3 regions of the Mesorhizobium sp. WSM1293 genome follow, and region 3 is predicted to be linked to each of the others. Evidence: predicted binding sites of a transcription regulator. Region 3 holds the regulator's gene; each other region holds the start of a gene.

Region 1 (4,249 bases), on a different contig from region 3:
AACGCGCGCGCCGGTATCGACCTTGGCGGCGGGCCCCCGTGACGCGGCGTCTACGGCGGCATCGCCGTCGGGCTGCGCGCCGAATTCCAGCGCCTCGATCTTCTGGCCGCGCTTGGTGACCTTCGACGTCGAAACCAGTATGTCGTCGATGTCCTTGGCCGACTGGCCGAAATGCACCTGCAGCTTGCGCACCCGCTCATCGACACGTGCAACATCCTCCATCAGCCGGATGACCTCGCCCTGGATCAGGTGCGCCTGTTCGCGCATGCGGGCATCCTTGAGGATCGCCTGGATGACCTGGATCGACAGCATCAGCAGCGACGGCGAGACGATGACGACGCGCGCACGGTGCGCCTTGTGCACGATCGCCTCGAAATTCTCGTGGATCTCGGCGAACACCGATTCCGACGGCACGAACATGAAGGCAGTGTCCTGCGTCTCGCCCTGGATCAGGTATTTTTCCGAGATATCGCGGACATGGATCTCGATGTCGCGGCGGAAGGCCTGCGAAGCTGCCTTCTGCAGATCGGCGCCATCGGCGGCGCGGATGGCGTTCCAGGCTTCCAGCGGAAATTTTGCATCGATGGCCAGCGACGGCGCGCCATTCGGCATCTTCACCAGGCAGTCGGGCCGGCTGCCGTTCGACAGCGTCGCCTGGAACTCATAGGCACCGTGCGGCAGGCCGTCGGCAACGATCGCCTCCATGCGCGACTGGCCGAACGCGCCGCGCGTCTGCTTGTTCGAGAGGATCGCCTGCAATTGCACGACCTGGCCGGCGAGCGACTGGATGTTGCCTTGCGCGACGTCGATGACCGCCAGCCGTTCCTGCAATTTGGCCAGGCTCTCATGCGTGGATTTGGTCTGCTCGGTCATGGTCTGGCCGAGCCGGCCGGTCATAGCGTCGAGGCGTTGGCCGATCGATTGCGTCAGCTCCGCCTGCCGTGCGCCGAACACTTCCGCAATGGCGCCCATGCGGCCCTGCATTTCGGCCTGGCTTTGCAGAATGCCGGCCATCCGCACTTCCGCATCGCGGGCATGATCGGCGGCTTCCGCGGCCGCCACGGCGCGCGCCTTGGCCGACCGCCACAACGCAATGACCAGCGCCACGAACAGGGCCAGAAACAGCAAAACGCCGAAGGCCAGCGCATGGCCGAGCGTGATCGTTGTGGCGCCAAGCCGGGCGACAGGCTCCGAAAGGATGGTGCTCAAATCATTCATGTGGACAGCATAGACGATTCGCCGCGATAGCACAGATCAAAACGTGAACGCGCCTGATGCCAACCGGTTGACGCGTTTCGCTGGAGGTCTTAGGTGGAACGCCATGCCGATCAAGCCGCTCATCATCCTTCCCGACCCCATCCTGCGCCAGGTTTCCAAGCCCGTAGAGCGTGTCGACGCGCCTTTGCGCAAATTAGCCGACGACATGCTGGCGACCATGTATGATGCGCCGGGCATCGGGCTGGCGGCAATCCAGATCGGCGAGCCGCTGCGCTTGCTGGTGATCGATCTCGCCAAGGAAGACGAGACGCCGGCGCCGCATGTCTTCATCAATCCGGAAATCCTGGAGAGCGCCGACGCGCGCTCCGTCTATGAGGAAGGCTGCCTGTCGATCCCGGATTATTACGCCGAGGTCGAACGCCCCGCCTCCGTGCGGGTCAAATATCTCGACCGCGACGGCAAATTGCAGGAGATAGAGGCCGAGGGGTTGATGGCGACCTGCCTGCAACACGAGATCGACCACCTCAATGGCGTCCTGTTCATCGATCACATCTCGAAGCTGAAGCGCGACATGGTGGTAAAGAAATTCAAGAAGCTCGCCAGGGACAAGGCGCCGGGCAAGCTCGCGGGATAAGGTACGGGAGTCCCCTCCAGGCCTATTGTCGGCAGGATTGCCACCAAATGGAGATGCCGACGGTCGACATGCTGATCAGGGACATTCCTGAGCCTTTGAAGCGCGAGATCGAACTGGCGGCGCGCGAGGTCGGCCAGAGCGTCTCGGACAAGGCCATCGGCCTTCTGCGCAAAGGCATAGTTGCGGAGAGGCCGGCCCGAGAGGAGTCGAGCCTCTCGGCGTGGGCTGCAATTCGCTCGGCTTTCGTATCTGAAAGCGCAATTGGCGATGAATACGCGGAAATCATGGAGAAGATCGAAGCGGAAAGATAGCGCGACGGTCGTCCCGCGACTTCGACGGCCTTGACCTAAAGCTCGTAAACCCGTTTGAAGCGGATGCCTGAGCCGGCACACTGCGCGAGCAAGAAGACAGGATACCGGAAGAAAAAATGCCCCTTCGCGTCATCTTCATGGGTACGCCGGAGTTTTCGGTGCCGACCTTGCGCGCGATCGCCGAGGCTGGCCATGAGATATCAGCCGTCTATACCCAGCCGCCGCGCGCTGCCGGACGACGCGGGCTGGAGCTGACGCCGTCGCCGGTGCAGCGCGAGGCGGAGCGACTGGGCATCGAGGTGCGGACGCCGGTTTCGCTCAAAGGCGAGGCCGAACAGGCCGCTTTTCGCGCCTTGCAGGCCGATGTGGCGGTGGTCGTCGCCTATGGACTGCTGCTGCCGAAGGCGGTTCTGGAGGCAACCCGGCTCGGCTGCGTCAACGGCCATGCGTCGCTTCTGCCGCGCTGGCGCGGCGCCGCCCCCATCCAGCGCGCCATCATGGCCGGAGACCTGGAAAGCGGCATGATGGTGATGCGCATGGAAGAGGGCCTGGACACCGGTCCGGTCGGGCTGGTTGAAAAGTGCGCCATCGAACCCGATATGACAGCCGGCGATCTGCATGATCGGTTGATGAGTGTCGGTGCTGCCTTGATGGTGGAAGCGCTGGCGCGGTTGGAAGGGAACACCCTGACATTCACCACACAAGCTGTGGATGGGGTGACCTACGCCAAGAAAATCGATAAATCCGAGACTCGCGTGGACTGGACTCGCTCGGCAAGTGAGGTCCACAATCATATTCGTGGCCTGTCGCCCTTTCCAGGCGCCTGGTCGGAGATAGGAATTGGCGGCCGCCAGGAGCGGCTGAAACTGCTTCGCTCGACGCTGTCGCAAGGCCTGTCGCCTTCGGAAGATTTGGGCGAGTCGGGAGGAATTCTCGATGACCGGCTGACGGTCGCCTGCGGGGCAGGCGCGATCAGGCTGGTCGAAGTTCAACGGGCGGGCGGAAAGCCCGCTGCCGCGTCGGAATTCCTGCGCGGGGCCAAGATCGAAAAAGGACTGAAATTCTCATGAGCATGATGTCGATACGCGCGGCAACGCCGCGGGATCGCGAGGCCATCCGCCTCGTCGAGGAACACGCTTTCGGCCAGCAGGCGGAGGCCGGTCTGGTCGACGCGCTGGTGACCGGCGGCGACGCGGTTGCCGAGCTGGTTGCGGAAGAGGACGGCCAGGTGGTCGGCCATATCCTGTTTTCGCGGCTGTTCGTCCAGAATGGCGGCAAGACCTTCGCGGCCGTAGCGCTGGCGCCGCTGGCGGTGGAGCCCTCGTTCCATGGCAGCGGCATTGGCGGCGCGCTGATCCGCGAGGCGCATATCCGCCTCAAGGATGGTGGTGAGACGCTGGCCGTGGTGCTGGGCGACCCCACCTATTACGGGCGTTTCGGCTATAGCCACACGCGTGCCGAGAACTTCGAAAGCGAATACCAGGGCGAAGCGCTGCAGGCGCTGGCCTGGGGTGACGCGCCAGAAGCAGGCAGGCTGGTCTACGCCTCCGCCTTCACCGCTCTCGCCGCGTAGAACAGTCAGCCGTTTTCACGGAAACGGCGAACTGCACTCCTCTTTGTTTTAACGCAATTCCGAACGGAAAACCGTTTCACACTTTTCCTGGAATTGCTCGAGGCGAGAGCTCTAGCCGCAAATGCCGCGTTTTCGCCTCGACATCGAATATGACGGCAGCCTGTTTGCCGGCTGGCAGCACCAGGCGGATCAGCCTTCGGTGCAGCAGGCGATCGAACAGGCGATCGAAAAATTCTGCGGCGAAGCGATCAGGCTGCGCGCCGCCGGCCGCACCGATGCCGGCGTGCATGCGACTGCGCAGGTGGCGCATGTCGACCTCGTCAAGGCGTGGCCGAGCGACAAGGTGCGCGATGCCGTCAACGCCCATCTGCAGGCGGCCGGGGCGCGCATCGCCATCCTGAAAGCGACGGTGGTCTCCGACAGTTTCGACGCCCGCTTCTCGGCCATTGGCCGCCACTATCTCTACCGCATCCTGAACCGCCGCGCGCCGGCCGCGCTCGACAAGGGCAAGGT
Region 2 (4,249 bases), on a different contig from region 3:
CCAGCCCGAACAGCACGATCTGCCCGGCAATGCGGGCGATGCTGTGCCGCAGCCGGCCGCTCAACGAAAGCGCGAAGACGGTCAGCGCCGCCAGCGCGATCGAGACCGACAGGGTGCTGACGTTTTCAGCCAGCGGCAGCAGCGCGACAAGCATGGCGATGGGCTTGAGCCAGACCCGGCCGTCGTTGAAGGCGGCCGGGTGCACAGCCACGACCGCCGCGGCAATCAGCAGGGCGAACAGGAAAACCGTGATCCCGGCGGGCTGGCCATAGAACAGAAAATCCGCGAGCGCTGCCAGCAGGATGGCGACACCGAAACGGCTGCAATAGCTCGGCGCGGCGGAGAACAACGCTGTCATGACCTGGCTTTCCTGATGGCTTCCAGCCGAACCGTTGGCGGGCTTCTGCGGACAAAGGGAATGAGGGTTGCGACGGGACACGCGCGCGGCGGATCGGCCAGCCACCAGCCCTCGCTACGCAGTCGGTGAGGCAGGGACCAACGGGGCTTTGCTCGCTTGTGCATGCCGCTTGTCTCGCAAGCGGGCGGGGAAACGGCAGGGCGGATCCGAGGAGGTTTTCCGCAGGCCCGTGCAGTTTTCGTGCAGGGGTAAACGCTGCCGATCTCCCCCCTCGAGGGGGGAGATTGGTAGCTTCATGCCCCGACTTGCCTCGACCAACCACAAGCGGCATAGATCATCCATGGAAACCTATCGCCCGCGCCGCTCCGTGCTCTACATCCCGGCCTCCAGCGACAAGGCCTTGGCCAAGATCGCGCAGCTTGCCTGCGATGCCATCATCATCGACCTGGAAGACGCCGTCGCTCCGGCCGACAAGATCGCCGCCCGCGAAAAACTGGCCGGCATTTTCGCCGGCCATTCCGAGAGACGCTGCGAGATGATCGTGCGCATCAATGCGATATCAGGCGAATGGGGCGCCGACGACCTGCTGGCGGCCGCAAGCTGCGAACCCGACGGCATCCTTCTGCCCAAGGTCGACACGCCGCGCGACCTGCTCGAGGCCGGCGACGTGCTTGACGACAATTTTACCCCCGACAGCGTGAAACTATGGGCGATGATCGAGACGCCCAAGGCGCTGCTCAACATCGGCGCCATCGCCGAACTTGGCCGCGATCCGGCCTCGCGGCTCAATTGTTTGTTGCCGGAACGAATGATCTGGTCAAGGAGACCGGCATTCTGGCGACGCCTGACAGGCGCTACCTCGTGCCATGGCTGATGCAGATGGTGCTGGCCGCACGCGCCGGCGGCATCGACATGCTCGACGGCGTCTCCAACGATTTTCGCGACCTCGACACCTTCGCCCATGAATGCGCGGAAGCCGCGGCCATGGGGTTCGACGGCAAGAGCCTCATCCACCCGGCCCAGATCGAAGCCGCGAACCGCGCCTTCGTGCCGTCCACGGAAGCGGTGGCCGAGGCACGCTCGGTGAAGGAAGCCTTCGCGCTCGCCGAGAATGCCGGCAAGGGTGTGATCGCGCTGAACGGCAGGATGGTCGAACGGCTGCACCTGGCGCAGGCCGAAAAACTGCTGGCGAAGGCAGCCGCCATCGGGTCATAAATGCTCGATGGATGCGAGCGGGCTACAGCTACTCACGACAGGAATTGAACAATGAAACTCTACCGCTTTCTGTCCGCTCCGGACGATGCCAGCTTCTGCCACAAGGTGACAGCGGCGCTGAACAAGGGCTGGCATCTGTTCGGCTCGCCGACCTATGCCTACGACAAGAAGGCCAAAGCGATGCGTTGCGGCCAGGCCGTGGTCAAGGATATCGACGGTCAGGAATACGGGCCCGATACCAAGCTGAGTGACTGGTAGATTTGAAAAGCTCCGACGCAGCGTGTGTTGAGATTCAGGTCAGGCCGAGTCGAAAATGGTGGTTTCCGAGAACCGGAGCGGAGCGTACTTTTGGGTACGTGAGCACCGTTCTACCGCGACGCGGTAGAGCGGGGAAGCGCAGTAAGCCATCATTTGCAGGCCGGCATCACCTGAATATCAGCGCACCCTACTCCGCCGCCTCTTCGATCTTCTCCATATCATCGTCCGACAGGCCGAAATGGTGGCCGATCTCGTGGATCAGCACGTGGGTGACGATGTCGCCCAGCGTCTCTTCGTTCTCGGACCAGTAATCGAGGATGGCGCGGCGGTAGAGCGTGATGCGGTTCGGGCCTTCGCCGGTCTGCGGGTTCCAGCGCTCGGCGATGCCGCGTCCCTCGAACAGGCCGAGCAGGTCGAATGGCGTTTCCAGCGACAGATCGTCCATGATTTCGTCGGTTGGGAATTCGGCGATCTGGATGACGATCTCGCCGGTCAGCTTGCGAAAATCCTCCGGCAGATGGGCGTACGCCTCCAGCGCCAGGAACTCCATTTCGTCCATCGAGGGCGAGAGTTCGTCGTGCCAGGTGCGGGTCTTGTAGATGCGGGCCATGCTTTGTCCTTTGATCCCGGCATATAGGCTTTCGCACCGGAATCGGCAAATGAACGGGCCGATGCGCCTGCGCCATCCCTGCAGAGAGGAATAAATTCCCCATGACTCTGCTTGACTCTTGGGATGCGCTCTGGAATCTATAGGAACATAACAGGAACAATTGTGAGTGGAAGCTGACCGTCATGGCGATGACCGCCGTGGCGCGGGAGACTGTTTTTGCCCTGCGCCGCCAGATCGCGAAAATCGAGGGAACGCTGCCCGAGCGCTTGGCTGCGCCGGCAGCCGCACCCTTTGATGCTGACGTCAACACTGATCTCACAATCGTCCGGCGTGGCATTGCCGCGGCGTTGCCGGATGCGTTCCTGCCTATCGGCGTCGGGCGCCTCGACGCCGCCCTGAGCGGCGGGCTGCCGAAGGCCGCCCTGAGCGAAATCCATGGGCTTGAAACCCGCGATGCCGGGGCCGTCGCCGGCTTCGCTTTGTCGCTCACCAGCCTGATCCTCAAGCAAACGCCGGGGCTGCCGGTGCTGTGGATCGGCACATCGGAGATTTTTCGCGAGGCCGGCTTTCCCTATGCCAGGGGGCTTCACGCCTCGTTCGGCATCGAGCCGGAGCAATTGCTGTTTTCCGAGGCGCCAAGGCTCGTCGATGCACTGTGGGTCGCCGAGGAGGCGGCCCGGATGACGGCGCTCGCCGCCGTCATCCTGGAAATCCGCGGCAATCCGCAGCGGCTTGACCTGACCGCGACACGCCGGCTGCATGCAAGGGCGCAAGCGGCCGGCCGGCCGGTGTTCCTGCTGCGGCAGGCGGCTGGGCCCGAACCGACGGCGGCACCCGTCCGCCTCATCGTCGCCTCGGCGCCGGCGGTGCCGCGCGACACCATCGCCGGGCCGCTGGCCGGCTCGATCGGCCGCCCGGCCTTCACCCTCACCATCGGCAAGAGCCGCACGGCCCTGCCTGGACAATTCACACTGGAGTGGAACCCCGATGAACGCGCATTCGACGAAAGAGCGGGCGACGAAGGAGCAGGTGGGGAAAGAAACCGGCCAAAGAATCCTGTCCCTATGGTTTCCCTATCTGGCGGCGGAAAGGATCCTGCGCCAGCGTCTGGGGCGGTCCTGGCGTTCCCGGCCGTCGGATCACCCCTCTCACCCGCCGCTCGTGATCAGCCATCGCGACCGCAACGCACAGCGCATCTCGGCCCTCGACGAGCGGGCTGAGGCGCTGCACCTGAAGCGCGACATGGGCATCGCCGATGCGCGCGCCATGCATCCGTCGATCGACGTCGTCGAGGCCGATCCGGAAGCCGATCGCCGCCTGCTCGAAGGCCTCGCCGACTGGTGCGACCGCTACACCCCGCTGGTGGCGCTGGACGGGGCAGACGGCCTGTTTCTCGACGTCACCGGCTGCACCCATCTGTTCGGCGGCGAGCGCGCCATGCTGGACGACATCCTGTCGCGCTTCTTCCATCAGGGTTTCGATGTCCGCGCCGGGCTTGCCGCGACGCCGGGCGCTGCCTGGGCGGCGGCACGCTTTTGCGGCGACCGCATCGTTGTGTCAGGCGAGGAGGAGGCGCTGCTGGCGCCCCTGCCGCTGGCCGCGCTGCGCATAGAACCTTCGACCCGCACCAGCCTGGAAAGTGTGGGCCTGCGCACGGCGGGCGCCGTCATGGCGGCACCGCGCGCGCCGCTCGCCCGCCGCTTCGGCGCCCTGCTGCTCCTGCGCCTCGACCAGGCGCTTGGCCGGCTCGACGAGGCGGTGTCGCCGCGCCTGCCCGTCGCGCCGCTTTCGGTCGAACGCCACCTCGC
Region 3 (4,249 bases):
GAGCGCATGTCGTACAGCGACTATCTGCACCTGGAGAAAGTGCTGGAGGCGCAGACGCCGCTGTCGTCGGCGCATGACGAGATGCTGTTCATCATCCAGCACCAGACCTCGGAACTGTGGATGAAGCTCGCTTTGCACGAGATTGGCGCCGCGATCCGCTCGATCCGCGCCGACCGGCTCGAGCCGAGCTTCAAGATGCTGTCGCGAGTCGCGCGCATCTTCGAGCAGCTGAACAATGCCTGGGATGTGCTGCGAACGATGACGCCCAGCGAATATACCGAGTTTCGCGACGCGCTCGGCCAGTCCTCGGGTTTCCAGTCCTGGCAGTATCGCGCCATCGAGTTCATGGCCGGCAACCGCAACCTGGCCATGCTCGGCCCTCACAAGCATCGGCCTGACCTCAGCGGAAAGCTGGAAGCCATCCTGGCCGAGCCATCGCTCTACGACGAAGCGCTGCTGCTTTTGGCGCGCAACGGATTCGACATCGGTGCCGATGCCAGGCGCACGGACTGGCGTGAGACGCGAACCGAGAATGAAGAGGTCCTGGTCGCCTGGCAGACTATCTACCGCGATCCGCAGCGCTACTGGATGTTCTACGAACTGGCCGAGAAGCTGGTCGACTTCGAGGATTATTTCCGCCGCTGGCGCTTCAACCACGTCACCACGGTGAAGCGCATCATCGGTCTGAAGCGCGGCACCGGCGGCACGTCGGGTGCTTCGTATCTGAAGAAAATGCTCGAGGTCGTGCTGTTTCCGGAGCTGTGGACGGTCCGCACTCGGCTCTGACATCATCGAAATGAGAACAGGCTCACCGAAGGGACGCTCTGTGGCGGAAACCCTTCGCGAACAACCGGGGACTGACCATGAGTGGAATTCCTGATCTCGCCGCAGTCGAAGCGATGGATGCCACGGATCCGCTGCGGGCCATGCGCGACCGTTTCATTCTGCCGGAGGGGGTGATCTATCTCGACGGCAATTCACTGGGGGCAGCATCTCATGCCGTTTTCGGCGAGCTGCAGCAGGCGGCGACGCAGGAATGGGCCCGAGATCTTATCCGAGCCTGGAACACGGCCGGATGGTTCGAGATGCCGATCGAACTCGGCGACCAGCTCGGACGCCTGATAGGAGCCGCGGCCGGCCAGACCGTTGTCTGCGACACGACATCGACCAACATCTACAAGGTGCTGCACGCAGCGATGGAGATGCGGCCCGGCCGGTCAGCCATCGTCGCCGAAGGTGACAGTTTTCCCACCGACCTGTACATCGCCGAAGGCGTGGCCTCGACCCGGGATGGCGTCCTGCTGCGCCTCGCGGGCGTCGACGCGCCGACCATCGAAGATCTGATCGACGAAAACGTCGCGGTGGTGCTGGTCAACCACGTCAATTACAAATCGGGTGAACTGCGCGACATGGCGGCGCTGACGCGCAGGGCTCATACGGCCGGAGCGCTGATCGTCTGGGATCTCTGCCACACCGCCGGCGCCCTGCCCGTCGAGCTCGATCAGGCAAATGCCGATTTCGCTGTCGGCTGCACGTACAAGTACCTCAACGGCGGTCCGGGCGCGCCGGCCTTCATCTATGCCGCGCAGCGCCACCACGGCGATATCAGCCAGCCGCTCAGCGGCTGGTGGGGCCATGCGCGGCCCTTTGCCTTCGAACGGGGTTATGTTGCCGGCACCGGCATCCGCCGTTTTCTGTGCGGTACGCAACCGGTCCTGTCGATGCGGGCGCTCAAAGGCGCGCTTGCCATCTGGAGCGACGTCGACATGGCGGCATTGCGAAAGAAGAGCGTCGCGCAGACAGAACTGTTCATCCAGCTCGTCGAAGCCAAGTGCGGCGCCTACGGTCTCACGCTGGAGACCACCCGCGACGCGACCAGGCGCGGCAGCCAGGTGTCGTTCCTTCACGACCACGGCTATCAAATCATGCGGGCGCTGATCGAGCGCGGGGTGATCGGTGACTTCCGCGCACCGTCGACCATCCGTTTCGGCTTCACGCCGCTCTATGTCAGCTACAAGGATGTGTGGCTGGCGGTTGAGGTTCTGGAAGACATTCTGCGCACGGGTGCATGGAAGGACCAGCGTTTCGCCGTCAAGGAAGCCGTTACCTGACGCACCGATCCCGGCGATCCGCCGTCGCTGCCCTCACTGCCTGGCAAATGACGGAGAGCTGAATTTCCAGCCAAAATGCCCAACTGACGTTGGCGTTTTGGCTCCGTTTCGTTCACGGCAAACGAACGTCCCGAAGGTTGCAATCGCCCCTTGTCGAGGCTGATCGACAGATAACGCCAAGCTTTGGTAGAGGATAAGCCACAGGTCATTAACCATAACAATTTCAATGTGAGCAGGCGCATTGCCGAAGGTGGCGCCCGTCGATCGTAACCCGCTGGCAAGCGCCAAATAATTTCAGCAGCCTTAACAAATTCATTAAACTTTAAACGGTTGCAGAACACAACTGGAACAGATAGTGTTTGTTCTGGGTTTGTTTTTCGATTCTGGTTTCAGGGAACCTGGGGGCCGCCATGCTGACACGCAAGCAACATGAACTGCTGATGTTCATCCATGAACGCCTGAAGGAGAGCGGCATTCCGCCATCCTTCGACGAAATGAAGGAGGCGCTCGACCTTGCCTCCAAATCCGGGATTCATCGGCTGATCACGGCCCTTGAGGAGCGCGGCTTTATCCGCCGGCTGCCCAATCGGGCCCGCGCGCTGGAAGTGCTGCGGCTGCCGGACTCCATCGCGCCAGGCCTCAATGCGGCAAAGAAGTTTTCGCCAAGCGTCATCCAGGGCAGTCTTGGTCAGGGTGGTGCTCTTGGCCGGCAGATCAAGCCGGCGCCTTCGCGGATGCCTTCGCCCGGCAATGACGACGATGCGGTCTCTGCCGTTTCGATCCCGGTCATGGGTCGCATCGCCGCCGGCGTGCCGATCGATGCCATCCAGCATCAGACGCATTCGATTTCGGTGCCGCCGGACATGATCATGGGCGGCGCGCACTATGCGCTGGAGGTCAAGGGCGATTCGATGATCGAGGCCGGCATCTTCGACGGCGACACCGTCATCATCCGTAACGCCGATACGGCCAGCCCCGGCGAGATCATCGTGGCGCTGGTCGATGAAGAGGAAGCGACGCTGAAGCGGTTCCGCCGCAAGGGCGCCTCGATTGCCCTCGAAGCCGCCAATCCAGCCTACGAGACACGGATTTTCGGGCCGGACAGGGTCAAGGTGCAAGGCAAGCTCGTCGGCCTGATCCGTCGCTACTGAGACGGCTGTGGGTTGACCACTGGCTTCTCGGGTTTCTTGAAGGGTGCCAGCCCCCTCGCCTCGCGAGAGTATCTGCGTTGCGTGTGCCAGGGCCGATATGGGCTGTCCACCGCGAAGCTGATCGTCGCCGGCGTGGTCGCCGATTGGCGATCGAAGAAGACCGCGGCACTGCCTTTGCGAGCCAGTTGCCGCTTGGTGATGACGAGAACCAGCGGGTTGTGACAGGCGTCATAGGCGGTGGCATCGTTGACGACGATCAGCTCGGCGAAGCCGCAGGCTTTCCAGGTGTCCTTGCGGTCCTCGACATAGGCAATGATCGCACCGGACATGTGCCTGGCCACGCAAACGCCTGAGGAGCAATAGAACGGCGATCCCGGCGGTAGCTCAACGGCATCCGCGACGTCGAATTGCCCATCGCTGTTGTCGAACACTTCCGGAACGACGATGGTTTCCGATGTCAGCGCGCGTTTCCAGTTGTCGACGGTGAATTCGTTCGGCCGTTGCCGGCTGACGGCAAGCTCACCGCCACCGATCGGCAACGCCACCAGCCGGGCGTCTTCCGAGATCAGCACATCGGGCGTGCGCGTATCCGAGACGGTCAGCAAGCCTGCCAACGCGAATGGCAGAGCCGCGAGCCGCAGCCATGTCGTCGCCATCGTCGCGATGACCAGGGCAATGGCCACCAGCAGGACCGACTGTTGCGAAATCAGCCCGACCCCATCGACAGGCGAACGCTCGGAGATCCAGCCCGATATGGCGATCATCATCGTCAGGCCCTTGCCCATCAGGTAGAGACCTGGCCAATCCAATCCGAAAGGCATCAGCAGCGCGCTGGCGACGGCCAGGAACATGACGACGGTGACGATCGGCATAACCGCGAGATTGGCGAACAGGCTGAGCGGCGACACACGCTGAAAATGCCAGATGGCAAACAGCGTCGTGGCGCTGCCGGCGATGATCGAGGTCATGGCCAGACCGATTGCCGCC

Evidence for each region. The regulator LexA, encoded in region 3, represses DNA repair genes until DNA is damaged. The targets are predictions, from matches to a motif close to TGTTCNNNNTGTGTTCNG.
Region 1: a site for LexA is predicted at 1,251-1,268, ahead of M729_RS0106475 (DNA recombination protein RmuC). Genes of this name have one in related genera too.
Region 2: a site for LexA is predicted at 2,583-2,600, ahead of M729_RS0121915 (metallopeptidase family protein). Genes of this name have one in related genera too.

Annotation. Positions count from the first base shown of each region.
Region 1 is NZ_AZUV01000004.1:200,793-205,041, forward strand. It holds gene M729_RS0106475 (DNA recombination protein RmuC) at 1-1,218, opposite strand, end outside; gene def (peptide deformylase) at 1,322-1,852, shown strand; gene M729_RS0106485 (hypothetical protein) at 1,900-2,163, shown strand; gene fmt (methionyl-tRNA formyltransferase) at 2,280-3,233, shown strand; gene M729_RS0106495 (N-acetyltransferase) at 3,230-3,736, shown strand; gene truA (tRNA pseudouridine(38-40) synthase TruA) at 3,858-4,249, shown strand, end outside.
Region 2 is NZ_AZUV01000018.1:74,797-79,045, reverse strand. It holds gene M729_RS0121930 (DUF4173 domain-containing protein) at 1-358, opposite strand, end outside; partial or broken gene M729_RS01000000135570 (CoA ester lyase) at 699-1,573, shown strand; gene M729_RS0121920 (DUF1737 domain-containing protein) at 1,625-1,831, shown strand; gene M729_RS0121915 (metallopeptidase family protein) at 2,019-2,441, opposite strand; gene M729_RS0121910 (hypothetical protein) at 2,624-3,661, shown strand; gene M729_RS0121905 (DUF6504 family protein) at 3,603-4,249, shown strand, end outside.
Region 3 is NZ_AZUV01000008.1:212,479-216,727, reverse strand. It holds gene kynA (tryptophan 2,3-dioxygenase) at 1-786, shown strand, start outside; gene kynU (kynureninase) at 864-2,111, shown strand; gene lexA (transcriptional repressor LexA) at 2,522-3,262, shown strand; gene M729_RS0110880 (ComEC/Rec2 family competence protein) at 3,256-4,249, opposite strand, start outside.